DNA from 3 places in the Pseudomonas sp. Z8(2022) genome. Region 1 is predicted to be linked to each of the others. Evidence: predicted binding sites of a transcription regulator. Region 1 holds the regulator's gene; each other region holds the start of a gene.
What was found. Region 1 encodes LexA, which represses DNA repair genes until DNA is damaged. Its sites were predicted from a motif close to CTGTNTNNNNANACAG; they were not measured.

Region 1 (9,949 bases):
CACTTCGGTCGCCATCAGCCAGCCACAGTGCTCGGCCAGTTCTTCGGCATTGTGGTTATCGGCGATAGCACGCATCGCCGGCAGCCGCAGGAACCCCTGACGCAGGCGCTGCACCCGGCCGCCCTCCTGATCCACCGCCAGCAACAGATCCGGCCGCACCGCACGAATGCTCTGACACAGCTCTCGCACCTGACGCGGCGATTCGATATTGCGGGCAAAAATGATCAGACCGCCCACCTCGGGCTGGCGCAGCATCTGGCGATCCTCGGCGGTCAGCCAGGTACCGGCGATGTCCATCATCAAAGAGCCTTGCATGAACCTGTTCCTTATTTGAAATCCTGATTTGCAGCCGGGTACGGTGCTTCATCGATACGCACCTTGCAGTGAGGCGGCACAAGGTCGAAGAGCGCCAGCATGTCGGCATTGCGCAAGCGAATGCAGCCATGGGACAACGGCTCGCCCATGGGTTCCGTATCCGGCGTGCCGTGCAGATAGATGTAGCGACGGAAGGTGTCGACCTCGCCCATGCGATTGCGCCCCGGCTCGAGACCGCTTAACCAGAGAATGCGGGTGAGAATCCAGTCACGACCGGGAAACTGCGCGTGCAACTGCGGCGACCACACCTCGCCAGTCCAGCGGCGGCCACGCAGCACGGCAGCCAGAGGCAAACCGCCACCAATCTTCGCACGCACCTGATGCAGGCCACACGGCGTGCAACCCGAACCGTTGCGCTCACCCGGCCCGTTGAGCGCGGTGGAGACAGACAGGCTGAGCACCGGCTGCCCGGCACAAAAGCCGTAAAGCCTCTGATCGGCAATGGAGATATGGAGTAGATCGAGATCGGGCATGGGCCGCTAGCTTAGCCGAAGGGAGAAGCCAAGCCCACCTGCGACCAAGTCAAACCTTGGACGCAGTGCTCGGCGTCTTGCTTCGCGGCTTGAGTTGCGCCTCGGCCAAGGCCGGGTCGCTGATGCCGGTTTCCGAACGCATGCCTGCGGCCAGAAACGGCACCATCATGCGCATCACCTGCTCGATCGAGGTATTGACGCCGAAATCGGTCTCGGACATCGCACGCAAGGCCTTGATACCGGACATGCTGAACGCTGCGGCGCCAAGCATGAAGTGCACACGCCAGAACAGTTCCAGCGGCGGAATGCGCGGCGCGGCGTCGTGCACCAGCAGCATGTAGCGACGGAACACCTTGCCGTAGACCTCTTCCAGGTATTTGCGCAGGTGCCCCTGACTCTGGCTGAAAGCCAGGCCCAGCAGACGCATGAAGATGGAAAGGTCGTTACCACTACGCGGTTTCACCGCCAGCGCCTGCTCGACCAGCAGTTCGAGCAGCTCTTCCAGGGAAGCCTGGGTTTCGGACTTGGCCTGACGGCGATCCAGTTCCTTTTCCAGACTGGCGCAGAATGGCCCGAGGAAGCGCGAGAAGACCGCCTGAATAAGCGCCTTCTTGGAACCGAAGTGGTAGTTGACGGCCGCCAGGTTGACCCCTGCCTTGCTGGTAATCAGCCGCAGCGAGGTCTCGGCGAAGCCTTTCTCCGCGAACAGCTGTTCCGCAGCATCGAGAATGCGTTCAACGGTTTCCGACTGAGCCATGAGCTATCACCTGACAAACACTTGTTTGAAACATACGTTTCAGGCAGTCAGATTGTCAAGTCGCGTAAGGCGTCTTTTGGCCGGCGGGTCACAGCTTACAACAAGCAGAGACGCAGACTCACCAGCACGGGTAACAAGCCGGGCGACAGCGCACTACGAAATTGAGCGTTGCCAAGCCCGCCTTACTGTATATAATCCCAGTCACTGTATAAAAAGACAGAGCCCAGCCATGCTGAAACTGACGCCACGCCAAGCCGAGATTCTCGCCTTCATCAAGCGCTGCCTGGAAGACAACGGCTACCCCCCTACCCGCGCGGAAATCGCCCAGGAGCTGGGGTTCAAATCACCCAACGCAGCCGAAGAGCACCTCAAGGCCCTCGCGCGCAAGGGTGCCATCGAGATGACTCCTGGCGCTTCTCGCGGTATCCGCATACCCGGTTTCGAGGCAGGCGCCGCGAACGAGGATGAAGGCCTGCCGGTAATCGGCCGTGTCGCTGCAGGCGCGCCGATCCTCGCCCAGCAGCATGTCGAAGAATCCTGCCAGATCAACCCTTCCTTCTTTCAGCCCAAGGCCGACTACTTGCTACGCGTACGCGGCATGAGCATGAAGGACATCGGCATTTTCGATGGCGACCTGCTCGCCGTACACACCACTCGAGAGGCACGCAACGGCCAGATCGTCGTCGCCCGTATCGATGACGAAGTAACGGTCAAGCGTTTCAAGCGCGAGGGCAACAAGGTCTGGCTGATTGCAGAGAACCCTGAGTTCGCCCCGATCGAAGTGGACCTGGAACACCAGGACCTAGTCATCGAAGGTTTGAGTGTCGGTGTAATCCGCCGCTGAGGAAACGCCATGCAGATGCAGCAGTCGCTCGAGCGTCCACAACTTCCCCTTTTCGACGCCTTTCTTGCCGGTGTCGCAGGCGAGCCCCAGGTTACCGATGACATTGCCCGCCGCGAGGATGATCAGGCATTCAGCGAACTGGCTCTGCGCGGCGCCGCCGGCCATTGCCTGCACCTGCTGGCGCCGATTCTGCGCGAACTGAGCCAGAACCAGGACGCACGCTGGCTGACCCTAGTGGCGCCGCCCGCCAGCCTCACACAAAGCTGGTTGCGTGAAGCCGGACTCAATCGCGAACGCATCCTCCTGCTGCAACCACGGCAAGGGCAAAGCGCTCTGGAGCTCGCCGAGGATGCACTCAAGCTGGGCCGCAGCCATACCGTGATCAGCTGGCTGCACCCGGTCGAGCGCAGCACTCGCCAACGTCTGGCACAGGCTGCCCAGACCGGCGGCGCGCAAAGCCTGAACATCAGCCTGGGCTGAACCATTCCCGCAAATGAAAACGGAGCTCCACTGGAGCCCCGTTTACGTTGTGTGGCAGCGTTTTCAGTGCAGGACGCGCGGCCCTTCTTCCTCGCTGCTGAAATCACCCTCGGCCATACGACCGGCCATCTGCACTCCGACATTGAGCATGGCCTTGGCCACCTCGATGTGCTGCCCCTGCAGAAAAGCCTTGGCATCAGCGGAGAAGTCCAGAGTCACGAGCGCCTCTTCATCCTCTGCACGACGCAGGGCAATACGCCCATCGGGCAGTTCGACGATTTCCAGAAAGGATGTTGGCATGGCTCAGTCTCTGTGCAAAAACACGACATTGTAACAGTCAGCCGGGGTCATCCCCAGCCCACTGGTCCAGTTAAACGCAATCAGCACTCGCTGAGACCTTCACGGAAACGCAGCACCAGAGCCTTGAGTTGCTGGCGCCAGGACTCGATATCGTCGAGGCTCAGCTCGACCGGCTCCGGGCCAATGCTGACGGCCGTGATCAACGGCATCGACGGGTCGACCTTGGCCTTGCGTTCCTCGCGCGGCGGCTGGAACAGCTCAGCATAGGCAGCCAGCAATTGCGCCAGCCAGGTTTCCCGCTGCTGAGCGAGCTCGACCAGTTCAGCCAGCTCCGGGCTGGGCGAACCTTCGAGTACAGCCTGCTGAACGAATGCCTCGACACGCGAAGGCGCAAGGTCGCTCATGCGGTAATAGCCGGCAATCTCGTGGCACAACCCAAGCAGCCCGCCATACAGGTGGAACAGCGCAGCCTCACGCTCGGCTTGCACCAGTGCCTGCACGTTGAACGCGGAGGAGTCTTCTGCCTTGCGCCAGTTCTCCAGAGCAATACCGGCGAAGAAGATTTTCTGATTGGTGCGGGTGTAGATTTCTTTGGCCATTATGGCGACCTCCACAGCAGATCAGGTCATGATACGCGCCTCAGCCAGTAGCCAGAGGCGCATCTCGTCAGCCTTTCAGGGTCTTTCCCGCGAGCTGGAGCCAAGCCTGCAACGAGGCCAGGCCGGGCGCAGCAGATGATGAACAGGCTCTAGCGCTTGTCCTCGACCTTCCATTTACCGCCATCGTAGAACGCACGCCAGCCGGTCGGCTTGCCGTCGACCTCGGACTGCACGTACTGCTCCTTGGTCTTGCGGCTGTAGCGAATCACCGCCGGACGACCGTCCGGATCCTTCTGCGGGGCCTCGCAGAGGAAGTGGTACTTCGGATCGATCTCGTGCTTGTGCGGGACGATTTCCAGCACCAGTGGAGCGCGAGTCTCGCGGTTCTTGGGGAACTGGCTGGCTGCGAGGAACAGCCCGGATGCACCGTCACGCAGTACGTAGGTGTCGTCCACCTTCTCGCACTTGAGCTCGGGCATCTCCACCTTGTCCATCTTCGGTGGCGCCGCCTCACCATTCTTCAGCAGCTTGCGGGTGTTCTTGCAGCTGGGATTCGTACAACCGAAGAACTTGCCGAAACGACCGGTCTTGAGCTGCATCTCGCTGCCGCACTTGTCGCATTCCAGGCTCGGGCCTTCGTAGCCCTTGATACGGTACTGCCCCTGTTCGATCTCGTAGCCCGTACAGTCCGGGTTGTTGCCACAGATGTGCAGTTTGCGGGTTTCATCCAGCAGATAGGCATCCATCGCGGTGGAACAGATCGGACAGCGGTGCTTGCCGAGCAACACGCGGGATTCGGACTCGCCCTCGTCGTCCGCAGCGATCTCGTCGCCCGGTACCAGGTTGATGGTGGCCTTGCAGCGCTCCTTCGGCGGCAGCGCATAGCCGGAGCAACCGAGGAACACGCCGGTGGAGGCGGTACGAATCATCATCGGCCGGCCGCACTCGCGGCACGGAATGTCAGTCAGGGTCGGCTGGTTGGCACGCATGCCGCCCTCGCCTGCTTCGGCAGCTTCGAGCTTCTTCTTGAAGTCGCCATAGAACTCGTCGAGCAGGTTCTTCCACTCGCGCTCACCCTGGGCCACATCGTCGAGATGCTCCTCCATGGTGGCGGTGAAGCTGTAATCCATCAGGTTGGCGAAGCTCTCGTCGAGACGCTCGGTGACGATGTCGCCCATCTTCTCGGCATAGAAGCGGCGGTTGTGCACCGTCACGTAGCCGCGATCCTGAATGGTGGAAATGATCGCAGCGTAGGTCGACGGACGGCCGATGCCGCGTTTTTCCAGCTCCTTGACCAGGCTGGCTTCGGAATAGCGCGCCGGCGGCTTGGTGAAGTGCTGGCTGGGGTCGAGCTGAATCAGCTTGAGGCCCTCGCCTTCCTTCATTTCCGGCAACACGTCGTCCTCACCCGGCTTGCTCTGCTGCGGCAGAACACGGGTATAACCGTCGAACTTGAGGATACGGCCCTTGGCACGCAGTTCGAAATCACCAGCGGCCACGGTGACGCTGGTGGACAGGTACTCGGCTGGCGGCATCTGACAGGCGACGAACTGGCGCCAGATCAGGTCATACAGGCGTTCGGCGTCACGCTCCATCCCCGACAGCTGAGTCGGGCGCAGGTTGACGTCGGACGGACGAATCGCTTCGTGCGCCTCCTGGGCGCCTTCCTTGCTCGAATACAGGTTGGGCTTGCCCGGCAGGTACTTGTCACCGTACTCGCTGCCGATGAAGCCGCGCACCATCTCCACAGCGTCATTGGACAGGTTGGTCGAGTCGGTACGCATATAGGTGATGTAGCCGGCCTCGTAGAGACGCTGGGCCATCATCATGGTCTTCTTCACCCCGAAGCCCAGGCGGTTGCTTGCCGCCTGCTGCAGGGTGGAGGTGATGAAGGGAGCCGACGGCTTGCTGCTGGTCGGACGGTCTTCACGCTTGACCACGCTGTAGCTGGAAGCCTTGAGCTTCTCCAGCGCGGCCATGGCCTGGGCTTCGTTGACCGGCTTGAAGGCAGCACCACCTTCACGCACCACCTCGAAACGCACCTTGGCGTTCTTCGCAGTACCGAGGTCGGCATGCACTTCCCAGTATTCTTCCGGGACGAAGGCACGAATTTCCTTTTCGCGCTCGACCACCAGCTTCACCGCCACCGACTGCACGCGACCGGCAGACAGGCCGCGGGCGATCTTGGCCCACAGCAGCGGCGAGACCATGTAGCCCACCACGCGATCGAGGAAGCGACGCGCCTGCTGGGCATTGACGCGGTTGATGTCCAGCTCGCCGGGCTTGGAGAAGGCTTCCTGAATGGCCTTCTTGGTGATCTCGTTGAACACCACGCGCTTGTAGCGGCTGTCATCGCCGCCGATGGACTCGCGCAGGTGCCAGGCGATGGCTTCCCCTTCGCGGTCCAAGTCGGTTGCGAGATAGATGGTGTCGGCATCCTTGGCCAGGCGACGCAGTTCCTCGATCACCTTTTCCTTGCCGGGCAGGATCTCGTACTTGGCCTTCCAGCCGTGCTCGGGATCGACGCCCATGCGGGCGAACAGCTGACGTTTGGCCTTTTCCTTGGGCGACAGTGCCGGCGCCTCGGCGGCAGCCTTGCCGCGCTTGGCCGGCTCCTTGGTGGCGCTTGCCGAGCCGCTGGTAGGCAGGTCACGGATATGGCCGATGCTCGACTTCACCACGTACTGGCTGCCCAGGTACTTGTTGATGGTCTTGGCCTTGGCCGGGGATTCCACGATGACCAGCGATTTGCCCATGGATCAGAGAATTCCTAAAAATGCGAAATATAGAAGGCAGGGAGCCTTGAGGCCCCGCTATATATAGTGGTGACCAAGCGAAGGTCAAGCGCAGGGGCTGCGCTCTCAGACTTCCGAACCTCCGATAGGGCTGACTTCAGCCTGTATCAAAGCAAAGCGTGGAACCCGCTTGCCGTCCACCTCGATCTCTTCGCAGAACATGCTCAGCGGCCGCACCCACAGGCCAAACTCGCCGTACAGCGCCTGATAGACGACTACGTCTTCCTCGCTCTCGGAATGGCGTGCCACACCGAATACGCGGTACTGCGGGCCTTTGTAATGGCGATAGAGTCCTGGCTGCAACTGCATGAGCGATTCCCGAAATAAAAAGCCGTAAAAAGCAAAACCGGGGCACTGGGCCCCGGTTTCTGTCCATTGACGCTTAAACGCGTTCGAAGACGGTGGTGATGCCTTGGCCAAGGCCCACGCACATGGTGGAGACACCGAAGGTGCCGCCGTTCTGCTTCATGACGTTGAGCAGGGTACCGGAGATACGGGCACCGGAACAACCGAAGGGGTGACCCAGGGCGATCGCGCCGCCGTGCAGGTTGACCTTCTCTTCCATCTTGTCGAGCAGCTTCAGGTCCTTCAGCACAGGCAGGGCCTGGGCCGCGAAGGCTTCGTTGAGCTCGACGAAATCGATGTCGGCCATGGTCAGACCGGCACGCTTGAGCGCCTTCTGAGTGGACGGCACCGGGCCGTAACCCATGATCGCCGGATCCACACCGGCAACGGCCATGGCGCGAACCACGGCCATCGGCTGGATGCCCAGGTCCTGAGCACGCTGGGCGCTCATGACGATCATGCAGGAAGCGCCGTCGGTGATCTGCGAGGAAGTACCTGCAGTCACGGTGCCACCTTTCGGGTTGAATGCCGGCTTCAGCGCAGCCAGGCTCTCGATGGTGGTTTCCGGACGAATGGTTTCGTCGTAGTCGAACATCTTCAGGAAACCGTTCTCGTCGTAGCCCTGCATCGGGATGATCTCATCCTTGAACTTGCCTTCGACGGTAGCCTTGTGCGCCAGACGGTGCGAACGCTCACCGAAGGCGTCCTGCTGCTCACGGCTGATGCCGTGCATCTTGCCCAGCATCTCCGCGGTCAGCCCCATCATGCCGGAAGCCTTGGCGGCGTACAGCGACAGGTGCGGGTTCGGGTCGACGCCGTGCATCATACCGACGTGGCCCATGTGCTCCACACCGCCGACGACGAACACGTCGCCGTTGCCGGTCTGGATTGCCTGCACGGCGGTGTGCAGGGCGCTCATGGACGAACCGCACAGACGGCTGACGGTCTGGCCGGCGCTGGTGTGCGGGATCTGGGTCATCAGCGACGCCATGCGCGCGATGTTCCAGCCCTGCTCCAGGGTCTGGTTGACGCAGCCCCAGATCACGTCCTCGACTTCAGCCGGGTCGATCTTGCTGTTGCGCTCCAGCAGTTTGCTGATCAGGTGCGCGGACATGGTCTCGGCGCGGGTGTTGCGGTGCATGCCGCCCTTGGAACGACCCATCGGGGTACGACCGAAGTCGACGATCACTGCATCTCTAGGATTCAGGCTCATATTTCTACTCTCGCTCTGTTCGCTGCGCGATTAACCGAAGAACTTCTGGCCCTTGGCGGCCATTTCACGAAGCTTGGCGGTCGGGTGGTACAGCGCGCCCAGGTCGGCATATTTGTCAGCCAGGGCGACGAATTCGGCTACACCGATCGAATCGATGTAACGCAGCGCACCACCGCGGAAGGGCGGGAAGCCGATACCGTAGATCAGGCCCATATCGGCCTCGGCTGCAGTGTCGACGATGCCGTCTTCCAGGCAACGAACGGTTTCCAGGCACAGCGGGATCATCAGGGCATTGATGATGTCTTCATCGGTGACTTCACGCTGCTCGTACACGACCGGCGCCAGCACTTCCTGGATAGCGGCATCGGCCACTTTCTTCGGCTTGCCACGCTTGTCGGTCTCGTAGGCATAGAAGCCCCTGCCGTTCTTCTGACCCAGACGATTGGCTTCGTACAGCGCGTCGACAGCGGTCTTGCGCTCTTCCTTCATGCGTTCCGGGAAGCCTTCGGCCATCACGTCGCGGGCATGGTGGGCGGTGTCGATGCCGACAACGTCCATCAGGTAGGCCGGGCCCATGGGCCAGCCGAACTTCTCCATGATCTTGTCGATGCGGACGAAGTCGACACCGGCGCTGACCAGCTTGGCGAAGCCGCCGAAGTACGGGAACAGCACGCGGTTGACCAGGAAGCCGGGGCAGTCGTTGACCACGATCGGGTTCTTGCCCATCTTCTTGGCGTAGGCAACGGTAGTAGCCACAGCCACTTCGCTGGACTTCTCGCCACGGATCACCTCGACCAGCGGCATCATGTGCACCGGGTTGAAGAAGTGCATGCCGACGAAGTTTTCCGGACGCTTCAGCGCCTGGGCCAGGTAGGTGATGGAGATGGTGGACGTGTTGGAAGCGATCACCGCATCTTCACGCACATAACCTTCCACCTCGGCCAGCACGGCGTGCTTGACCTTCGGGTTCTCGACCACGGCTTCGACCACGATGTCGACGTTGCCGAAGTCACCGTAGGACATGGTCGGGCGAATGGCATTCAGCGCCTCGGCCATCTTCGCCGGAGTCATGCGGCCTTTCTCGACGCGCTTGCCAAGCAGCTTGGAGGCCTCGTTCAGCCCCATCTGGATACCCTCTTCGCGGATATCCTTCATCAGGATCGGAGTGCCCTTGGAGGCCGACTGGTAGGCGATACCGCCGCCCATGATGCCGGCGCCGAGCACGGCTGCCAGTTTCACGTCGCGAGCGATTTCGTCGTGGTGCTTGGCCTTCTTCTTCAACTCCTGATCGTTCAGGAACAGGCCGATCAGGCTCTCGGCGACCGAGGTCTTGGCCAGCTTGACGAAGCCGGCGGCCTCGACTTCCAGCGCCTTGTCACGACCGAAGTTGGCAGCCTTCTGAATGGTCTTGATGGCCTCGACCGGAGCCGGGTAGTTCGGACCCGCCTGACCGGCGACGAAACCCTTGGCGGTCTCGAAGCACATCATCTGTTCGATGGCGTTGAGCTTGATCTTTTCCAGCTTGGGCTGGCGCTTGGCCTTGTAATCCAGCTCGCCGGAGATGGCGCGCTTGACCAGATCCAGCGCGGCGTCCTTGAGCTTGGCAGGAGCGACCACGGCATCGACGGCACCGACCTTGAGGGCATCGGCTGCCTTGTTTTCCTTGCCGGAAGCGATCCACTCTACAGCGTTGTCGGTGCCGATCACGCGCGGCAGGCGCACAGTACCGCCGAAGCCCGGGTAGATACCCAGCTTGACTTCCGGCAGA
Region 2 (9,949 bases), 720 kb from region 1:
GGCGGGCCGCTGCTCCAGCGGCCACAGCAGTCAGCCAGGGCATTGACCTGATCCGGCGGCAAGCCAAGGGCCTTGGCGACATCGCGTATCGCCCCGGCGCCGTGATAGGTGTTGACCACGGCGGTGAGCGCCGCACGGGTTCGCCCGTAGCGGCGAAACACGTACTGGATGACTTCTTCGCGGCGCTCATGTTCGAAATCGACGTCGATATCCGGTGGCTCATTGCGTTCGCGGGAGAGAAAGCGCTCGAACAACAGCCGGCTCTCGGTGGGGTCCAGCTCGGTGATGCCAAGCACGAAACAGACGCTGGAGTTGGCCGCCGAGCCCCGGCCCTGGCAGAGGATGTGCTGCTCGCGGGCAAAGCGGACAATGTCGTGCACGGTCAGAAAGTAGCTCTCGTATTTCAGCTCGGCGATCAGCTCAAGCTCATGCTCGATCTGCGCGCGGGCGGCGGCCGGCACACCCTTGGGCCAGCGCTCGGCGGCGCCACGCTCCACCAGAACGCGCAGCCAGGAGGTGGGATCATGCTCTGCAGGCACCAGCTCGTGCGGGTAGTGATAATTCAGTTGGCTGAGATCGAAACTGCAGCGCTCGACGATGCGTAGTGTTTGCGCGAGCAGCTCGGGCGGGTACAGCTCGCCCAGTTCCTCAAGCCGGCGCAGATGCCGCTCGCCATTGGCGAATAGATGGGCACCGGCCTCGGCCACGGGTAGATGATGACGGATGGCGGTCATGCAGTCCTGCAGGGCGCGGCGGCCACGGGCATGCATGTGCACGTCGCCACAGGCCACCGCCGGCAAGTCATGGGCCGCGGCCAGTTCGAGCAGGCGCTGCAGACGCGCGCTATCGTCCGCGCCGCGATGCAGTTCGACGCCCAGCCACAGAAGCTCGGGAAAAACCGAACGAAGCCAGGGCAGGGCAGTGGTATCGCCTGCGCTGAGCCAGATGGCCAGCAGGCCATCGAGCGGCGCCACGAAATCCTCTTGCAGCAATCGGTAGCTGCCCTTTGCCGACCTGCGTCGCGCCCGAGTGATCAGACCGCATAGCGCCTGATAGCCCGTCAGGTTCTCGGCCAGCAGCACCAGTTTCGGGCCTTTCTCGATCTGCATTTCGCTGCCCACGATCAGCTTTACCCCGGTTTTTTTCGAGGCCTCCCACGCGCGCACGATACCGGCCAGGGTACATTCATCGGTGATCGCCAGGGCCTGGTAACCCAGCCGAGCCGCACGTTCGAACAGCTCCTGAGCGCTGGATGCGCCGCGCTGGAAGGTGAAGTTCGACAGGCAATGGAGCTCGGCGTAATCGCTCATGCGAACCAGCCGTGCAGCAACAGCGGCCCATCACTGCCGACCGGGCGATAGGCCCAGCCGCGCTGGCCGGCATGGGTCTGCACCACGTAATAGTCGCGGCGTACATCCTCGCCATCCCACCAGCCAGACTCGATGCGCTCGGGGCCGGCGAGAATGCGCAGCGAAGCCTCATGCAGCGGCTGGGGTTCGCTCAACAGCCAGCCTGGCCGAGGGCCTCTGGGCGGCAGCACGGAGCTGGTCGCCTCGTTGGACCAGGCACGCTCGGGGCGGTGATCGGCTCTGGCACCCAGGCCATGCAGGGCCTCATCACCGAGACGCGCCCGCAATCGTTCACGCAATTGCTCCCAGGGCTGGTTCTGCTGTGGGCGCTCTTCGAACAATTGCTGGTGCTGCGGCGCAAAAGCCGGCAGTTCACGCGCCACCAATCGTACGGCCAACACCGGTGCCGGCAGCTGCTGATGCTCCAGGCGGCCGCGTGTCAGCTCAAACAGCATGGCGGGATCACGCTCGGCGCTGAGCAGGCCAACCTGTATCTGCGTATTGGCGCCCGAGCGGTGTTCCAGGTGCAGGGCGAAACGCTGCACGCCGCTGTCACGACCGGCCAGGTAGGCGGCCAGGTCGGCGGTCAGCCGGCGCAACGGGAACAGCAGCGCCTGATGGGATTCCACCTCGAAATTCAGTTCGATGCGGGCAACGAACACATCGGCTGGCGTAAAGAAATCCAGCGCCAGTGGTCGCAGACCCAGCAGCGTATCGAGATGGAGCAACACTTCGGCAGGAAAACGCCTGGCCAGGCTGTCGCGCGGCAAGGCCAACAGCTGCCGCAGTTGCCTGAGCCCCATGCGGTTGAAGGCTGTGGTTGCCGCAGCGGAAAGCCCGAGCCGATCGACGGGCAGGGGATCGAGCATCTGCCTGAGCACCTGCCCATCACTTGCCATCAGGCCATCACCGATATTGACCAGCACCCGCGCAGCCGCCGGGTTCGGTGCGACGGCAATACGATGCTGGAAGGCCAGTGCCGAGAGCTCGGCGCGCAAACGAGCCTCGAAACGCGGCCAGGGGCCGAACAGCCCCATGCTCGATTGCACTTCCAGTAGCAGGCAGCGTGGGTAATGCAGGCTGACCTGGGCACTGAAACCGTAAGCCCAGGCGGCCAGAAACTGCTGCCAGCGCTCGATGGCCGCGAGGTCGTATTCTGCGCTGGCAAAGCCGCGCGTCAGGGCCTGCGCCGCCGTCAGCGACTGACCGGGCTTCAGCCCCAGTGCACGAGCCGCCGAATTGACGGCCTGCACGACGCGCCGTTGTGGCGAGCCAGTGAGCAGCGCCAACGGCTCGTCGGGATTGGCGCGGTTACGCTGCACGCCGTCCATGGCCAGTTGTGGCAGCAGGATGCAAGCCCAGAGCATGGCAGGCTCAATGCCAGGCAAAGACGAGCGGCCGGGCAGGCGGCAAACCACCGCGGCACTTGATCACCCGAACTTGTGCCGGCTGGCTTTCGAGCACCAGGCGCAGCGCCGCCGGTGACGGGTTGGCAGCCTCTGCCTGCGGCCGGTAGGCAAATGCCAGGGTCTGCCCGGTCGCGGCGGCCACCTGCAGGCGCCTCAAGGCTCGGTCATCGGCCTGGCGCAACCAGCTCAGCACCGCGCCACAGCTGCCCGAGCGCAGGCATTGTTCAGCCGCCCACAAAGCGTCGCGGCCATCGGCCTGGATGATGCTCAGTTGCCGCAGATCGACGCCGGCCTGAATCCAGGCCTGAGGGTAGGGCAGGTGAGGCGGGGCGATCAGCACGACCCGCTCGCTGGCGGTCGTCAGCCTGGCAAGGGTCGGCCACAACAGACTCAGCTCGCCGATGCCCGGCACGGCGGTGAGAATTTCGCTGAGCGCAGCCGTGGGCCAGCCGCCACCGGGCAGTGCGGCGTCGAGAAAACGGTGTCCGGTTGAGAAATTGGCACTCGCTGGCGATGAAACGGCCTGACCTCGCCATACGCGGCGGGCGTCGATCAGCCGGTCGAGTGCTACCACGGATGACATGGGTAACGACCAAAATACTGTATATAGATACAGTATTGAGCCGGCCATCGTATCGGTCAAGGGGCTGAGCAGGGCAGTTCGTCGCCGCCCATGCTCCAGCGCGATGCGATAAGCGGTCATCCAATATGACAGAACATCGCAGAAGCGCACCTGTCAGCTGATAGGTCACCTTCAGGAAGAGTTGCCATGAAAGAACACACCGACAACAACCTCCACGACTGGCAGCGCTACGCGTCGCTTGGTAGTGGTCTGGCGTTGATAGGCGCCGGTTTACGACGCGGCGGATTGCTGGGCCTGGCGGGCGCCGCCCTGGGTGGGTGCTTGCTGGCTCGCGGCCTTGGCGAGCATCACGAGTTCAAGCGCGCGCGGCTGGCCGACCCACTCGGGCCAGGTGCCGAGAAGGCCCGGTACGCGCACATGCCGCTGGATTCCGAGGTGCACAGCCCGGACTTCGCCACGCAGGGTACGCTGCCCGATACCACACCCATGGGGCATGAACGGTCAGGACCATGAACGATCCGTTCGATCTGGCGCGTTTCGTCGAGGCGCAGCAGCGCGATTATCAACAGGCCCTCGAAGAGCTGTGTGCCGGGGCCAAGCGCAGCCACTGGATCTGGTACGTGTTTCCGCAGCTGCGTGGCCTGGGTCGTAGTGAAATGGCCGAGCGTTACGGCATAAGCGGGCTGGCCGAGGCGCGGGCCTACCTGGCGTACCCGTTGCTCGGTTCGCGCCTGGAGGATTGCGTGCGAGCGCTGTTGTCCCATCGCGGGCGCCCGGTGCGGCAGATCATGGGCTCGCCGGATGACCTCAAGCTGCGTTCGAGCATGACCTTGTTCCAGGCCGCTGCGCCGACGCAGCCGCTGTTCGCTGAGGTGCTGCAGGCGTTCTACGACGGTGAGCAGGATGCTGCGACCTTGCAGCGCCTGTAAGCCTCATGGCTCGCTGCGGCGGACGGGCCAGATCCCGCCGTCGCCAACCACCACGATGCGCTGATCGGGTTCTGCACGAAAGGTCATTGTGCCGGTGAAGCTGCCGAATGCCGGCAGCAGGCTGACCTCATCGCCCAGCACGAAGCAGGGCAGGCGCAGGCGTTGTCGGCCCCGGCCATGCAGCGTGTAGGCCGGGTGTACGTGGCCGGCCAGCACGTGGTGCGTGGTATGCGCGCGAGGCTCATGCTGCAGGGCGAAGGGGCCGAGCAGCAGCGGTTCTTCCACTACCGCGATGCGCAAGTCTTCAGGAGGGTCGCCCGCACGTTTGTCGTGGTTGCCGCGCACCAGGGTCATGGCCAGTTCGGCGTGGCGCGCGCGCCACTCAGCCAACGCCGACAGGGTAGCCGGCGTGCGGGAGCCGGGGGCATGGAGAAAATCACCGAGAAAGATCAGCTGGTGACAATCGAAACGCTGCAACAGGGCGTCCAGACGCTGCAGGTTGGCGGCAGTGGTGCCTTGTGGAACCGGCTGGCCTAGGGCGCGATAGGCCGCAGCCTTACCGATGTGTATGTCGGCGACCAGCAGCGCCTGCTGCTGCGGCCACCAGATTGCCTTGTCCGCCAGCAGCCAGAGTTCGGCACCGGCCAGTTGCACGCTGTGATAATTGGTAGGGGGTTCGGTCATTGGATCTCTATCAGCGGCGTTTTTTCGGGCGCTGCGCCGGTGGCCGGGGCAGGCCGTCCTTGCCCTGACGCGGAGAGCGGCCTTTGCGCGGCGCCGGGCGCTCGTCGTCGATGGCGAATGCCGGGTCCTGATAACCGCCTGGCCCAGCGGCCTGCTCCAAATCGGCCACCATGCGCCGGATACGGTCGGCGAGCTTCTCCGAACTCAGGCTTTCGCGATAGCGCTCCACCAGCAGCGGGAAGGCGAAAGGCGTAGCGCGCTTGACCGTGCGGATATCCAGGCGGCGCGATTGCAGGCGCTGCAGGGTGTGCTGCAGGCGCTGCACGTCCAGCTCCTGGCGCAACACTTCTTCCTGGGCCTGGCCGAGCAGCAGATTACCGGGGTCGTATTGGCTGAACACGTCGAAGAACAGCGCGCTGGAGGCCTGAAACTGGCGGGCACTCTTTGGCGCACCGGGGTAGCCGCTGAACACCAGGCCGGCGATGCGGGCAATCTCGCGAAAGCGCCGGCGCGCCAGTTCACCGGCGTTGAGGCTGGCAAGTACGTCGGGCAAAAGATCGTCCGTGCTGAACAGCTCGGGCGTGAGCCGCGCGGCGAAATTCACTTCACTGGGGCAGAGCAGCTCCAGGCCGTAATCGTTGACCGCGATGGACAGGCTCAGTGGCTGTTCTCGGGCCAGGCGCCAGGCCAGCAGACTGGCCAGTCCCAGATGCACCGAGCGCCCGGCGAAGGGGTAGAGGAACAGGTGCCAGCCTTCGCGGGACTTGAGCACTTCTGCCAGCAGGGTGGTCGCGCCGGGCAGGGCGGACCAGGCCTGCTGCACGTCGAGCAATGGACGCAGCAGCTGCATCTCGGGGCCGACGTATTCTTCCCTGGCTGCAGCATCGAGCTTGGCCAGCACGGCGTCCGCCAGTTCGCTGGAGAGCGGCATGCGCCCGCCGTTCCAGCGCGGGATCGCAGCCTTGCGGCTGGTGGCGCGGCGCACGTAGACGGTCATGTTTTCCACCCGCACCAGCTCCAGCGTGCGGCCGGCGAAAAGGAAGGTGTCGCCGGGGCGCAGACGGGCGATGAAACCTTCCTCGACGCTGCCCAGCGAGCCTCCACCGCCGCCTTTGCTCCAGTATTTCACCGCCAGGCTGGCGTCGCTGACGATGGTGCCGATGCTCATGCGATGACGCCGCGCCAGACGCACATCCGGCACCTGCCACAGACCGTCGGCATCCGGCTCGGCGCGGCGGTAGTCGGGGTAGGCGGTCAGCGAATGGCCGCCGTGGCGGATGAAGGCCAATGCCCATTGCCATTCATCGTCGCTAAGGCTGCGATAGGCCCAGGCGCTACGGACTTCGGCCAGCATGGCATCGGCCAGAAAACCGCCGCCCAGGGCCATGCTCACCAGATGCTGGACCAGGACGTCGAGCGGCTTGTCCGGCGATTGCCGCGCTTCCACCTTGCGCTCGGCCACGGCGGTTTTAGCGGCGGCAGCTTCCAGCACTTCCAGGCTGTGGGTGGGCACCAGCGTGGCGCGGGACGGACGCCCCGGGGCGTGGCCGGAGCGCCCGGCGCGCTGCATCAGACGAGCCACGCCCTTGGGCGAGCCGATCTGCAGCACCCGCTCCACCGGCAGAAAGTCCACGCCCAAGTCCAGGCTGGAGGTGCAGACCACGGCTTTCAAACGGCCTTCCTTGAGCGCCAGTTCGACCCAGTCGCGCACCTCGCGCGACAGCGAGCCGTGGTGCAGGGCGAGCAGACCGGCCCAGTCCGGGCGGGCTTCAAGCAACGCCTGATACCAGGTTTCAGCCTGCGAGCGGGTGTTAGTGAACACCAGGGCGGTGCTGCTGGCGTCCAGTTCCTCGACCACCTGCGGCAGCATGCGCAGCCCCAGATGTCCGGCCCAGGGGAAGCGCTCCAGTCCGGGTGGCAGCAGGCTGTCGATGCGCAGGTCTTTGGCCAGCTTGCCCTGGACCAGGCGCCCGGCTTGCATCAGCACCTCGCGGGCATGTTCGAGGTTGCCGAGGGTGGCGGACAGCGCCCATACCAGCAGCTCCGGATGCCACAGGCGCAGGCGCGCCAGGGCCAGTTGCAGCTGCACGCCGCGCTTGTTGCCGAGCAGCTCGTGCCATTCATCGATTACCACCATACGCAGGTGAGCGAAGGCCTCGCGCGCATCGGCACGGGTCAGCAGCAGGGACAGGCTTTCCGGCGTGGTGATCAGCGTGGTTGGCAGTTTGCGGCTTTGCCGAGCACGTTCGGCAGAGCCGGTGTCGCCGGTGCGCAGGCCAATGTTCCAGGGAATTTGCAGGTCATCCAGCGGCGCCTGCAGGGCGCGGGCGGTGTCGGCGGCAAGGGCGCGCATCGGGGTGATCCACAGCACCGTCAGTGGCGCCATCAGCGGTTTCTTGCGGGGGCGAGGACTGGCGCTGACAGCAGGAGAGGGCGTGGCGAAGCGGTCCAGGGCCGCGAACCATACGGCGTAGGTTTTGCCGGCGCCGGTAGATGCGTGTAACAGGCCCGACTCGCCAGCCTTGACCGCCTGCCAGACTTCCTTCTGAAAGGCGAAGGGCTTCCAGCCGTGCCGGGCGAACCAGGCACTGGACAGACTGCGACGGCGAACGGGTTGATCCATCAGAGCAGGCCCTGCAGCGTGGCCAGAGTGTCGGCGTCTTCCACCTTTTTGTCGGTACGCCAGCGCAGCATGCGGGGGAAACGCACGGCGACACCGCTCTTGTGCCGCTTGGACAGGGCGATGCCCTCGAAGCCCAGCTCGAACACCAGGGTCGGGGTAACGCTGCGCACCGGGCCGAACTTCTCCACGGTGGTCTTGCGGATGATCGCATCGACCTTGCGCATCTCGTCATCGGTGAGCCCGGAGTACGCCTTGGCGAAGGGCACCAGTACGCGCTCGCCGGCGGCGGAATCGTCCCACACGGCGAAGGTATAGTCGCTGTACAGACTGGCCCGGCGACCGTGGCCGCGCTGGGCATAGATCAGCACCGCATCGACGCTGAACGGGTCGACTTTCCATTTCCACCACAGGCCCAGGTCACGGGTGCGGCCGACGCCGTACAGGGAGTCGCGACGCTTGAGCATCAGGCCTTCCACGCCCAGCTGGCGAGAGGCTTCGCGCTGGTGGGCGAAGTCCTGCCAGTCGCTACCGGTGAGTTGCGGCGAAAGTTGCAAACGGGCGTCGCCGACCTCCGCCACCAGCAGCTCCAGCCGTGCCCGGCGCTCGTCCTGGGGGCGCGAACGCCAGTCTTCACACGGCGCCACTGCCTGTGGCGGGCTCCTTCCAGGCCACCAGCTCACCATCGAGCACGCTGCCGTCCGGCAGCACCTCGGCCAGTTCGTGCAGCTCCGGGAAGCGATCGGTGATGAGTTCTTCGCCGCGGGACCACAGCCACAGGCGCCCGTCGCGCTTGACCAGCTGCGCACGGATGCCGTCCCACTTCCATTCCACCAGCCAGTCGCTGGCCGGCCCCAGCTGAGCGTCAAACTGTTCCAGCGGCTGCTGTAGCGGATGGGCGAGAAAGAAGGGGTAGGGTTGGCCACCGCGCTGGGCGTGCTCGTCCTCCGATTCGGCAGCGATCAGTGCCAGATAGCGCTGCGCGGTGGGCCGGTGCGACAGGTCGGTGTAACCCACCAGCCGTTGCGCCACGCGCTTGGCGTCGATCTGCGCCAGGCCTGCCAGGGCACGAGTCACCAGCAGCTTGGAGACGCCGACGCGAAAGGCGCCGGTCAGCAGCTTGAGGCTGACCATCAGGCTTTGTCGATCCAGCTGCGCCCACAGTGGCGGCAGACGCTCGGCCAGCTCGGCGGGAGGCAGGCCGCGCAGGGGCAGCAGTTGTTCTTCCAGCCACCAGGCCAGGCCTTGGTCGGACAGGTGTTGTGACTCGGGCAAGAGCAGGGCAATGGTTTCCGCCAGATCGCCAACAGCCTGGTAACTCTCCTCGAACAGCCAGTCGGAAAGGCCGGAAAGCTCCGTGGCCAGCTCGCGCAGCACCCGTGTCGGCACGATCTGACGTGGCCGGCCGCCAGCCAGGAAGTACACCGCCCAGGCCGCATCGGCTGGCGGCGCTTCGGCGAAATACTCCTGCATGGCCTGCAGCTTGGCATTGCTCGAGGTGGTGGCGTCCAGTCGTGCGTAGAGTTCGGCGAAGGCTTTCATGAAGTCGGCTCCACGTCGTCTTCATCGCCGTATTCAGTCTGAAACGCACGGGCGTCGAGGCCTCGTTCACGCAGGTAACGCACCAGCACGTTGACCTGGCCGTGGGTGACCATCACCCGTTCGGCGCAGGTCTGTTCGATGGCCCACAGCAGGCCGGGCCAGTCGGCGTGGTCGGAGAGGGCGAAGCCGCGGTCCACGCCGCGCCGCCGGCGTGTGCCGCGCAACAGCATCCAGCCGCTGGCGAAGGCGTCGCTGTAGTCGCCGAAACGGCGCATCCAGGTACTGCCGCCGGCCGAGGGCGGCGCGAGGATCAGTGCCCGGCGCAATAGCGGGTCATTTCTGGCGATGTCACCGGCGTACCGGGTGGGCGGCAGGAATACGCCGGCAGCGCGATAGACCTCGTTAAGCGGTTCTACGGCGCCGTGCACGAAGATCGGTCCGATACTGGCATCGATACCGTGGAGAATGCGCTGGGCCTTGCCGAAGGCATAGGCGAACAGCACGCTGGCCTTGCCAGCTGCGGCATTGGCGCGCCACCAGGCGTCGATGCCGGCGAAGATCTCGGCCTGGGATGGCCAGCGATAGATCGGTAGACCGAAGGTGGATTCGCTGATAAAGGTATGGCAACGCACCGGCTCGAAGGGCGCGCAGGTGCCATCCGGTTCGACCTTGTAGTCCCCAGAGGCGACCCAGATTTCGCCCTGGTATTCCAGGCGCACCTGGGCCGAACCCAGTACGTGTCCGGCGGGATGAAAACTCAGGGTTACGCCGTGGTGCTCGAGACGCTCGCCGTAGGCCAGGGTCTGCAGACGAATATCGTCGCCCAGGCGCGA
Region 3 (9,949 bases), 2.0 Mb from region 1:
AGCAGCTTGGCCAGACGGGCGTCGGAGAAGCCCTTGCGCTTGAGCTTGAACATCAGGTCGTAATCGATGGCGGACAGGCTCAGCGTCTGCACGGTGGCTTCGTCCCTGATCAGATCTTCGATCTGCACCAGGAACCACTCATCGATACGGGTCAGGTCGAAGACTTCGGCGACGCTCTTGCCGGCACGGAAGGCATCGGCCACGTACCAGATGCGCTCGGCGCTGGGCACGGTCAGTTCGCGGCGCAGGGTGCTCTCGGCTTCCGGATCGTTGAGATCGAGCTTCGGATCGAAACCGGCAACACCGACTTCCAGACCGCGCAGGGCTTTCTGCACCGATTCCTGGAAGGTGCGACCGATGGCCATGACCTCACCCACGGACTTCATCTGGGTGGTCAGACGGGCATCGGCTTTCGGGAATTTCTCGAAGGCGAAACGCGGGACCTTGGTCACCACGTAGTCGATGGACGGTTCGAAGGACGCCGGGGTACGACCGCCGGTGATGTCGTTCTGCAGCTCATCCAGGGTGTAGCCGACCGCCAGCTTGGCAGCGATCTTGGCGATCGGGAAGCCGGTGGCCTTGGAGGCCAGCGCCGAGGAACGGGAAACGCGCGGGTTCATCTCGATCACGACCATGCGGCCGGTGTTCGGGCAGATACCGAACTGCACGTTGGAACCGCCGGTTTCCACACCGATTTCACGCAGCACCGCCAGCGAGGCGTTGCGCAAGATCTGGTATTCCTTGTCGGTCAGGGTCTGTGCCGGGGCGACAGTGATCGAGTCACCGGTGTGCACGCCCATCGGATCGAAGTTTTCGATCGAGCAGACGATGATGCAGTTGTCCTTCTTGTCGCGGACCACCTCCATCTCGTATTCCTTCCAGCCGATCAGCGATTCGTCGATCAGCAGCTCATTGGTCGGCGACAGGTCCAGACCACGGGCGCAGATTTCCTCGAACTCTTCACGGTTGTAGGCGATACCACCGCCGGTGCCGCCCATGGTGAAGCTCGGACGGATGATGCAGGGGAAGCCCACCATTTCCAGCACGCCATAGGCTTCTTCCATGCTGTGGGCGATGCCCGAACGCGGGCATTCCAGACCGATGGCCTTCATCGCCTTGTCGAAGCGCGAGCGGTCTTCGGCCTTGTCGATGGTGTCGGCATTGGCACCGATCATCTCGACGCCGAACTTCTCCAGTACGCCGTGGCGCTCGAGGTCCAGCGCGCAGTTCAGCGCGGTCTGGCCGCCCATGGTCGGCAACAGCGCGTCCGGACGCTCCTTCTCGATGATCTTGGCCACGGTGGCCCACTTGATCGGCTCGATGTAGGTGGCGTCGGCCATGGCCGGGTCGGTCATGATGGTGGCCGGGTTGGAGTTCACCAGGATGACGCGGAAACCTTCTTCCTTCAGCGCCTTGCAGGCCTGGGCGCCGGAGTAGTCGAACTCGCAGGCCTGGCCGATGACGATGGGGCCGGCGCCGAGGATCAGGATGCTTTTGATGTCTGTACGTTTTGGCATGTTCTTTACTCGAATCCTTGGGTCAGTCGGCGAGGCTTAGCGGCGCTTGGCCATGGCTTCGATGAAGCGGTCGAACAGCGGGGCCACATCGTGCGGCCCCGGGCTCGCCTCGGGATGCCCCTGGAAGCTGAAGGCATCCTTGTCGGTACGTTCGATGCCCTGCAGGGTGCCGTCGAACAGCGACTTGTGGATCGGACGCAGGTTGCTCGGCAGGCTGTTCTCGTCCACGGCGAAACCGTGGTTCTGGCTGGTGATCATCACCACGCCGGTATCGAGATCCTGTACCGGGTGGTTGGCACCGTGGTGACCGTGACCCATCTTCAGGGTCTTGGCGCCGGAGGCCAGGGCCAGCAACTGGTGACCGAGGCAGATGCCGAATACCGGGATGTCGGTTTCCAGGATTTCCTTGATCGCCTTGATCGCATAGTCGCACGGCTCGGGGTCACCAGGGCCGTTGGAGAGGAATACGCCATCGGGATTCAACGCCAGCACTTCACTGGCCGGAGTCTGCGCCGGCACCACGGTCAGGCGGCAACCGCGGGCCACCAGCATGCGCAGGATGTTCAGCTTCACGCCGTAGTCGTAGGCGACGACGTGATACGGCAGATCGGCAGCGGCGATTTCCGGGTGACTGTCGCTTTCCAGATTCCACACGCTGGAGCGCCACTCGTAAGGCTTGTCGCAGGTGACTTCCTTGGCCAGGTCCATGCCTTTCAAGCCGGGGAAGCTGCGCGCCAGTTCCAGCGCCTTTTCTTCGGTGGCGTCATCGCCGACCAGAATGCAGCCGTTCTGCGAGCCCTTCTCACGCAGGATGCGGGTCAGGCGACGGGTATCGATGCCGGCGATGGCGACGGTGCCGTTCTCCTTCAGATACTCGTCCAGCGGCTGCTTGTCACGCCAGTTGCTGGAGATCAGCGGCAGGTCGCGGATGATCAGACCAGCAGCCCATACGCGGTTGGACTCGGCATCTTCCGGCGTGGTACCGGTGTTGCCGATGTGCGGATAGGTCAGGGTAACGATCTGCTGGGCATAGGAAGGATCGGTGAGGATTTCCTGATAGCCGGTCATGGCGGTGTTGAACACCACCTCACCGATGGTCTGGCCATCGGCCCCAATGGAATCGCCGCGAAAGATGCTGCCGTCAGCAAGGGCTAAAATGGCAGGTTTGGGGGCTGGCTTAGTCAAGAAGACCTCCGTCTCGATCAGGCTTGAAGCAAACGCAGGTTGTAAAAAAGCGGGATGACGTGTGAAGGTCATCCCGCTTTTTTATTTGAGCCATTCTGCGTAACTTTTAGTGGACACACTAAAACAGGAAGGTTACAGGAAAACCCTTTTTCGGTCCACCCGATTAGACGCCTCAGTCGCACATTCGCGTCAACGCAGACCCAGCACGTCCTGCATGTCGTACAGCGCAGGCGAACGCTGCTGCAACCACAGCGCAGAGCGCACCGCCCCCTTGGCAAAGGTCATGCGGCTCGAGGCCTTGTGAGTGATCTCCACGCGCTCGCCATCGGCGGCGAACAGCACGGTGTGATCACCCACCACGTCGCCGGCACGCACGGTGGCAAAACCGATGGTCTCGCGCTCACGCGCACCGGTCTGACCTTCACGACCATACACGGCGACCTTCTGCAGGTCACGCCCCAGCGCCTCGGCCACCACTTCACCCATGCGCAGCGCAGTGCCGGACGGCGCATCGACCTTGTGCCGGTGGTGCGCCTCGATGATCTCGATATCCACGTCGTCACCCAGCACGCGGGCAGCGGTATCCAGCAATTTCAGGCACAGATTGACACCTACGCTGAAATTGGCGGCAAAGACGATGGGGATCTGCCTGGCCGCTTCGCTCAGCTGCTGCTTTTCCTCGGGAGTGAAACCGGTGGTACCGATGACCATGGCCTTGCCCGCCTGACGGCAAACTTCCAGATTCTTCAGCGTCACCGAGGGATGGGTGAAGTCGATCAGAACGTCGAAATCATCGACGACCGCCGCCAGATCCCCCACCAGGGTCACGCCGATCCGACCCAGACCGACCAGCTCACCGGCATCGGCGCCGATCAGGCTACTGTCGGCACGGTCGATGGCGGCACTGAGCGTCGCACCCTCGGCCTGGCTCACGGCCTCGATCAGGGTCTTGCCCATACGCCCGGCGGCGCCCATCACTGCAATACGTTGCATACATCAGCTCCAAGCTGTCGCCCCGGCACTACCGGGGCGCTTTGGGTTAAACGTCGCCGAAGAAGCGCTTCACACCTTCGAACCAGCCGCTGGCCTTGGGCGAGTGCGAGTCGTCACCCTGCAGCGACTTGCGGAACTCGTCGAGCAGTTCGCGCTGACGCTTGTTCAGGTTGACCGGCGTTTCCACCGCCACCCGGCACATCAGGTCGCCAGCCGCACCACCGCGCACCGGGGCCACGCCCTTGCCACGCAGACGGAACAGCTTGCCGGTCTGGGTGCCTTCCGGAATCTTCAGCTTGACCCGACCATCGAGGGTCGGCACTTCCAGTTCGCCCCCCAGCGCAGCATCGGCGAAGCTGATCGGCACTTCGCAGTACAGATGCTTGCCATCACGCTGGAAGATCGCATGTTCACGGACGTTGACCACCACATAGAGGTCACCGGCCGGGCCGCCGTGCGTGCCGGCCTCGCCCTCGCCGGACAGGCGAATGCGATCACCGGTGTCGACACCAGGCGGCACCTTGACCGACAGCGTCTTGCTCTCTTCCACGCGCCCCTGGCCGTGACAGCTGCCACAGGGGTCGGTGATCATCTTGCCGCTGCCATGGCAGCGCGGGCAGGTCTGCTGCACGGAGAAGAAGCCCTGCTGCATGCGCACCTGGCCAATACCACCGCAAGTGGTACAGGTCACCGGACTGGTGCCTTTCTTGGCACCGCTGCCATCACAGGTCTTGCAACCGACCAGGGTCGGTACGCGAATGGTCACGGTGGTACCACGCACCGCTTCTTCCAGGTCCAGCTCGAGGGTGTAGCGCAGGTCACTGCCACGCTGTGCACCACCACGCGAACCGCCACGACCACCGCCGAAGAAGTCGCTGAACACATCACCGAAGATGTCGGAGAAGTTGGCGCCACCGAACCCGGCACCACCGCCGCCGCCCATCTGCGGATCGACCCCGGCATGGCCGTACTGGTCATAGGCCGAACGCTTGCTGGCGTCGGAGAGTACTTCGTAGGCCTCGTTGGCCTCCTTGAATTTCTCTTCGGCGTCTTTGTCGTCCGGGTTGCGGTCCGGGTGATATTTCATCGCCAGGCGCCGATAGGCCTTCTTCAGCTCGGCCTCGCTCGCGCCGCGCTCGACCCCCAGGATCTCGTAATAGTCACGTTTTGCCATAGTTGTGCTGCACTCTCAGATTCGTGAGCTCCAGATACGCCGACGCGGGAGAAGGCTCCCGCGCGGCGAATCCTGCCCGTCGCGAGCGACGGTGGAGCGTAAAGAAGAAGCGGCCCGCTGAGCAGGCCGCATCCCTTACTTGTTCTCCTTGACCTCTTCGAACTCAGCGTCGACCACGTCGTCACCGGCATCCTTGGTGTCACCGGCATCAGCCTGGGCAGCACCACCTTGCGGCTGTTCGGCGTACATTTTCTGCGCCAGCGGCGTGGTGGCCTCGGACAGGGCGTTCATCTTGGCCTCGATGGCCGCCTTGTCGTCGCCCTTCACGGCAACTTCCAGCTCGCCAATGGCCTTCTCGATGGCCGCCTTCTCGTCGGCAGTGGCCTTGTCGCCCGCCTCGGTGAGCATCTTGCGGGTGGCATGCACCAGCTGATCGCCCTGGTTGCGGGCAGTGGCCAGCTCTTCGAACTTGCGGTCCTCCTCGGCGTTGGCCTCGGCGTCACGCACCATTTGCTCGATCTCTTCCTCGGACAGACCGGAGTTGGCCTTGATCACGATGGACTGCTGCTTGCCGGTGGCCTTGTCCTTGGCGGACACGTGCAGGATACCGTTGGCGTCGATATCGAAGGTCACTTCGATCTGCGGCACGCCACGCGGAGCCGGTGGAATCTCGGCCAGATCGAACTTGCCCAGCGACTTGTTCTGCGAGGCCTGCTTGCGCTCACCCTGCAGCACGTGAATGGTCACGGCGCTCTGGTTGTCGTCAGCAGTCGAGAACACCTGCGACTTCTTGGTCGGGATGGTGGTGTTCTTCTCGATCAGCGGAGTCATCACGCCGCCCATGGTCTCGATACCCAGGGTCAGCGGGGAAACGTCCAGCAGCAGCACGTCCTTGACGTCACCGGCCAGTACCGCACCCTGAATGGCAGCGCCCATGGCCACGGCTTCGTCCGGGTTGACGTCCTTGCGCGGCTCCTTGCCGAAGAACTCGGCAACGGTCTTCTGCACCAGCGGCATACGGGTCTGACCACCAACCAGGATCACGTCGTCGATCTTGCTGACGTCGATACCGGCGTCCTTCAGAGCAGTCTTGCAGGGCTCGATGGTGCGCTGCACCAGATCCTCGACCAGCGATTCCAGCTTGGAACGGGAGATCTTAACGTTCAGGTGCTTCGGACCGCTGGCATCTGCGGTGATGTACGGCAGGTTGACGTCGGTCTGCTGGCTCGAGGACAGCTCGATCTTGGCCTTCTCGGCAGCTTCCTTCAGGCGCTGCATGGCCAGCGGGTCGCCCTTGAGGTTCATGCCGGTTTCTTTCTTGAATTCGTCGACGAGGTAGTCGATCAGGCGAATGTCGAAATCCTCACCACCGAGGAAGGTGTCACCGTTGGTGGCCAGTACTTCGAACTGGTGCTCGCCGTCGACTTCGGCGATTTCGATCACCGACACGTCGAAGGTACCGCCGCCCAGGTCATAGACGATCACGGTGTGGTCGCCCTTGGCCTTGTCCATACCATAAGCCAGCGCAGCCGCGGTCGGCTCGTTGATGATGCGCTTGACGTCCAGACCGGCGATACGGCCAGCGTCCTTGGTGGCCTGGCGCTGGCTGTCGTTGAAGTAGGCCGGAACGGTGATCACCGCTTCGGTCACAGGCTCGCCCAGGTAGTCCTCGGCGGTCTTCTTCATCTTCTTCAGCACTTCGGCGCTGATCTGCGGCGGTGCCATCTTCTGGCCGTTGACTTCGACCCAGGCGTCGCCGTTGTCGGCCTTGGCGATCTTGTACGGCACCAGGCCGATGTCCTTCTGCACCACGTCTTCGTCGAAACGACGACCGATCAGACGCTTAACCGCGTACAGGGTGTTGTGCGGGTTGGTCACTGCCTGGCGCTTGGCCGACTGGCCAACCAGGATTTCGCCGTCGTTGGCGTAAGCGATGATGGACGGCGTGGTGCGAGCGCCTTCAGCGTTCTCCAGCACCTTGACGTTGCCGTTTTCCAGAATGGAGACGCAGGAGTTGGTGGTCCCCAGGTCGATACCGATGATTTTACCCATGAAAATTCTCCCGAAACTTTGATTTATCCGTCGCCTCGTTTCACGGGCTCCGGCAGCACTAAAACGCTTGACTCAAAAATGGGGTCGCCCCCGGAAATTTCAAGCCTGCTCGTCGATCGAAGGCGGCGGTGTGGTCGGTGCCTTGCTGACCACGACCATGGCCGGGCGCAGCAGGCGACCGTTAAGCAGATAACCCTTCTGGAATACCTTGAGCACCGAGTTCGGTTCGACGTTGGTGCTCTCTTCCATCGCCATGGCCTGGTGATGTTCCGGGTTGAACGGAGCACCATGCGGGTCGATCGCTTCCAGCTGGTGACGCGCCAGGGTGTCGAGGAACAGCTTGAGGGTCAGCTGCATGCCCTCACGCACAGCCTTGATGGCTTCGTCGTCCGGGCTGGACAGCTCCAGACCACGCTCCAGGCTGTCGACGACGGGCAGCAGGTCATTGGCGAATTTTTCCAGCGCGAACTTGTGCGCCTTCTCCACGTCCTGCTCGGCGCGACGGCGCACATTCTGCAGTTCGGCAGCAACGCGCAGCGACTGATCCTGCGCCGCAGCCAGCTGCTCTTCCAGGGCCTGTACGCGAGCCGCCAGGTCATCGCTCGGCGCGGCGTTCTCGGCCGCCTGAGGTTCGGGGTTCTGCGTGTCCAGGTTCTGTTCGTCAGCCATGCCTATCTCCTCTCGAATCAATCAGCGCGGCTCCAGCCCGCGCACCTGCCGCCTATATGGAGTCAATTCCACAGGTTTCAAGGGGCGATAGACGAGGATTGCCAGGAAAAGAAAAAACACTGTATAAATAACCAGACATCAACTCGGGAGCGTTCGCCATGCTGGTGCACCTGTCCATTCACAACTACGCCATCGTCGACCACCTGGACCTCGAGCTGGATGCCGGCATGAGCGCCATCAGCGGCGAAACCGGCGCCGGCAAGTCGATCATGCTCGACGCCCTTGGCCTGTGCCTGGGTGATCGTGCCGACAGCGGCGTGGTGCGCCCCGGCGCCGACAAGGCGGATATCCTCGCCAGCTTCGACCTGGCGGACATTCCCGAAGCCCGCGCCTGGCTTGCCGAGCGCGATCTGGACAACGACGGCCCATGCATCCTGCGCCGGGTGATCACCGCCGAGGGCCGCTCCCGTGGCTATATCAATGGCAGCCCCTGCCCGCAGGCCGACCTCAAGGCCATTGGCGAGCTGATCATCGATATTCACAGCCAGCATGAACACCAGTCACTGCTCAAGACCGACACCCATCGCCGCCTGCTCGACGAGTACGCCGGCAGCCAGGAACTGGCGCGTCAGGTGCAGCTCGCCGCGCAGCGCTGGAAACAGACACGCGCCGAGCTGGAGCGCATTTCCAGCCAGGGCGACGAGCAGCGCGCCCGTCACCAGTTACTCAGCTATCAGCTGGAAGAACTGGAAAATCTCGCCCTCGGCGACAACGAGCTGGAACAGCTGGAGCAGGAACACAAGGCTCTGAGCAATGCCGAAGCACTGCTCGGCGCCTGCCGCCAGGTGCTCGATCTGTGCAGCGAGAGCGATGCCGGCAACGTATTGTCGGCGCTGACCGCCAGCCTCAACCGCCTGGGCGCCTTCGGCGGCCAGGGCGGCGCCCTCGGCGAAGCGAGCAATCTGCTGGCCAGCGCACAGATTCAGGTCGAGGAAGCCGTTGGCGAACTGAACCGCTTCGTCGATCACTTCGACGCCGATCCGGAGCGTCAGCAGTTTCTTGAAGAACGCCTGGACACCATCTATACCCTGGCACGCAAGCACCGCATCCAGCCCTCCGAACTGGCTGCCCTGCAACAGCAACTGTTCGAAGAACTCGAAGGCCTGAATGCCGACGACCAGGCCAGCGAACGTCTGGCCGAGGAACTGGCCGCCTACGAGCGCCACTATCAGGAAAAGGCTGCCGAACTCAGCGCACTGCGCGCCAATGCCGCCGAACGTTTGGCCGCGGCCGTGGAGCAGGAAATGCAGGCACTGGGCATGCCCGGCGGGCGTTTCAGCATCCAGTTGCAGGCCATAAGCAGTGCAGAACCGCATGCCAACGGCCTGGAGTCGGTAGAGTTTCTGGTCAGCGCCAACCCCGGTCAGCCGCTGCGCGGGCTGGCCAAGGTGGCCTCGGGCGGTGAGCTGTCGCGCATCAGCTTGGCGATCCAGGTGATCACTGCGCAGACCTCGCGCGTGCCGACCCTGGTATTCGACGAAGTGGATGTCGGCATCGGCGGTCCGACGGCGGAAGTGGTCGGCCAGCTGCTGCGCCGCCTTGGCGAACGCGGCCAGGTGCTGTGCGTGACCCATCTGCCGCAGGTGGCCGCGCAGGGGCATCAGCATCTGTTCGTGCACAAGCGGCGCGGCGAGGATGCAACCTCCACAGCCGTGAGCAAACTGGACGAAAAAGGCCGTGTCGAGGAGATCGCGCGCATGCTTGGTGGCGTCGATCTGACCGAAGAATCGCTGGCCCATGCGCGCAAGATGGTTACCAGTGCGCAGGCCGCCTGAAGCCACGCAGCCAGGCTGCCCCCGGATAGAGTCAGGCTCGCCGGCCATGACCAAATAAAAAAGGCGACCTCAGGGTCGCCTTTTTTATTGCGCAGAAGAATCAGCTCTTCTTGCGCACATACAGAACCAGATTGTGATCGACCAACTCGAAGCCGTGTTCCTGGACGATTTCCTTCTGGCGCTTCTCGATTTCGGAGTCGAAGAACTCGATCACCTCACCGGTATCGACACAGACCATATGGTCGTGATGGCCGCTGTCGGCCAACTCGAATACGGCATGACCACCATCGAAATTGTGGCGCACCACCAGACCGGCAGCCTCGAACTGGGTCAGCACGCGATATACGGTAGCCAGGCCAACGTCTTCACCCGCTTCCATCAGCGCCTTGTACACATCTTCCGCGCTCATGTGGCGGTGCTCGGCGTTATCCAGCATCTGCAGGATCTTGACTCGCGGCAGAGTCACCTTCAATCCAGCTTTGCGCAGTTCGTTATTTTCAACCATGGTCTGCTTTCTCATGGAT

Region 2: a site for LexA is predicted at 3,359-3,374, ahead of imuA (translesion DNA synthesis-associated protein ImuA). Genes of this name have one in related genera too.
Region 3: a site for LexA is predicted at 7,710-7,725, ahead of recN (DNA repair protein RecN). Genes of this name have one in related genera too.

What each region holds. Positions count from the first base shown of each region.
Region 1 is NZ_CP107549.1:2,925,255-2,935,203, forward strand. It holds gene nagZ (beta-N-acetylhexosaminidase) at 1-315, opposite strand, end outside; gene OEG79_RS13930 (L,D-transpeptidase) at 327-848, opposite strand; gene OEG79_RS13935 (TetR/AcrR family transcriptional regulator) at 898-1,605, opposite strand; gene lexA (transcriptional repressor LexA) at 1,835-2,449, shown strand; gene sulA (SOS-induced cell division inhibitor SulA) at 2,459-2,929, shown strand; gene OEG79_RS13950 (hypothetical protein) at 2,993-3,229, opposite strand; gene OEG79_RS13955 (DUF6586 family protein) at 3,310-3,828, opposite strand; gene topA (type I DNA topoisomerase) at 3,978-6,584, opposite strand; gene OEG79_RS13965 (DUF1653 domain-containing protein) at 6,690-6,932, opposite strand; gene fadA (acetyl-CoA C-acyltransferase FadA) at 7,006-8,181, opposite strand; gene fadB (fatty acid oxidation complex subunit alpha FadB) at 8,212-9,949, opposite strand, start outside.
Region 2 is NZ_CP107549.1:2,205,711-2,215,659, forward strand. It holds gene OEG79_RS10440 (error-prone DNA polymerase) at 1-1,310, opposite strand, end outside; gene OEG79_RS10445 (Y-family DNA polymerase) at 1,307-2,716, opposite strand; gene imuA (translesion DNA synthesis-associated protein ImuA) at 2,724-3,341, opposite strand; gene OEG79_RS10455 (hypothetical protein) at 3,528-3,854, shown strand; gene OEG79_RS10460 (DUF1810 domain-containing protein) at 3,851-4,270, shown strand; gene pdeM (ligase-associated DNA damage response endonuclease PdeM) at 4,274-4,954, opposite strand; gene OEG79_RS10470 (ligase-associated DNA damage response DEXH box helicase) at 4,965-7,577, opposite strand; partial or broken gene OEG79_RS10475 (ATP-dependent DNA ligase) at 7,577-9,116, opposite strand; gene OEG79_RS10480 (ligase-associated DNA damage response exonuclease) at 9,113-9,949, opposite strand, start outside.
Region 3 is NZ_CP107549.1:909,488-919,436, reverse strand. It holds gene carB (carbamoyl-phosphate synthase large subunit) at 1-1,517, opposite strand, end outside; gene carA (glutamine-hydrolyzing carbamoyl-phosphate synthase small subunit) at 1,554-2,702, opposite strand; gene dapB (4-hydroxy-tetrahydrodipicolinate reductase) at 2,892-3,695, opposite strand; gene dnaJ (molecular chaperone DnaJ) at 3,742-4,869, opposite strand; gene dnaK (molecular chaperone DnaK) at 5,005-6,921, opposite strand; gene grpE (nucleotide exchange factor GrpE) at 7,021-7,590, opposite strand; gene recN (DNA repair protein RecN) at 7,749-9,425, shown strand; gene fur (ferric iron uptake transcriptional regulator) at 9,526-9,930, opposite strand.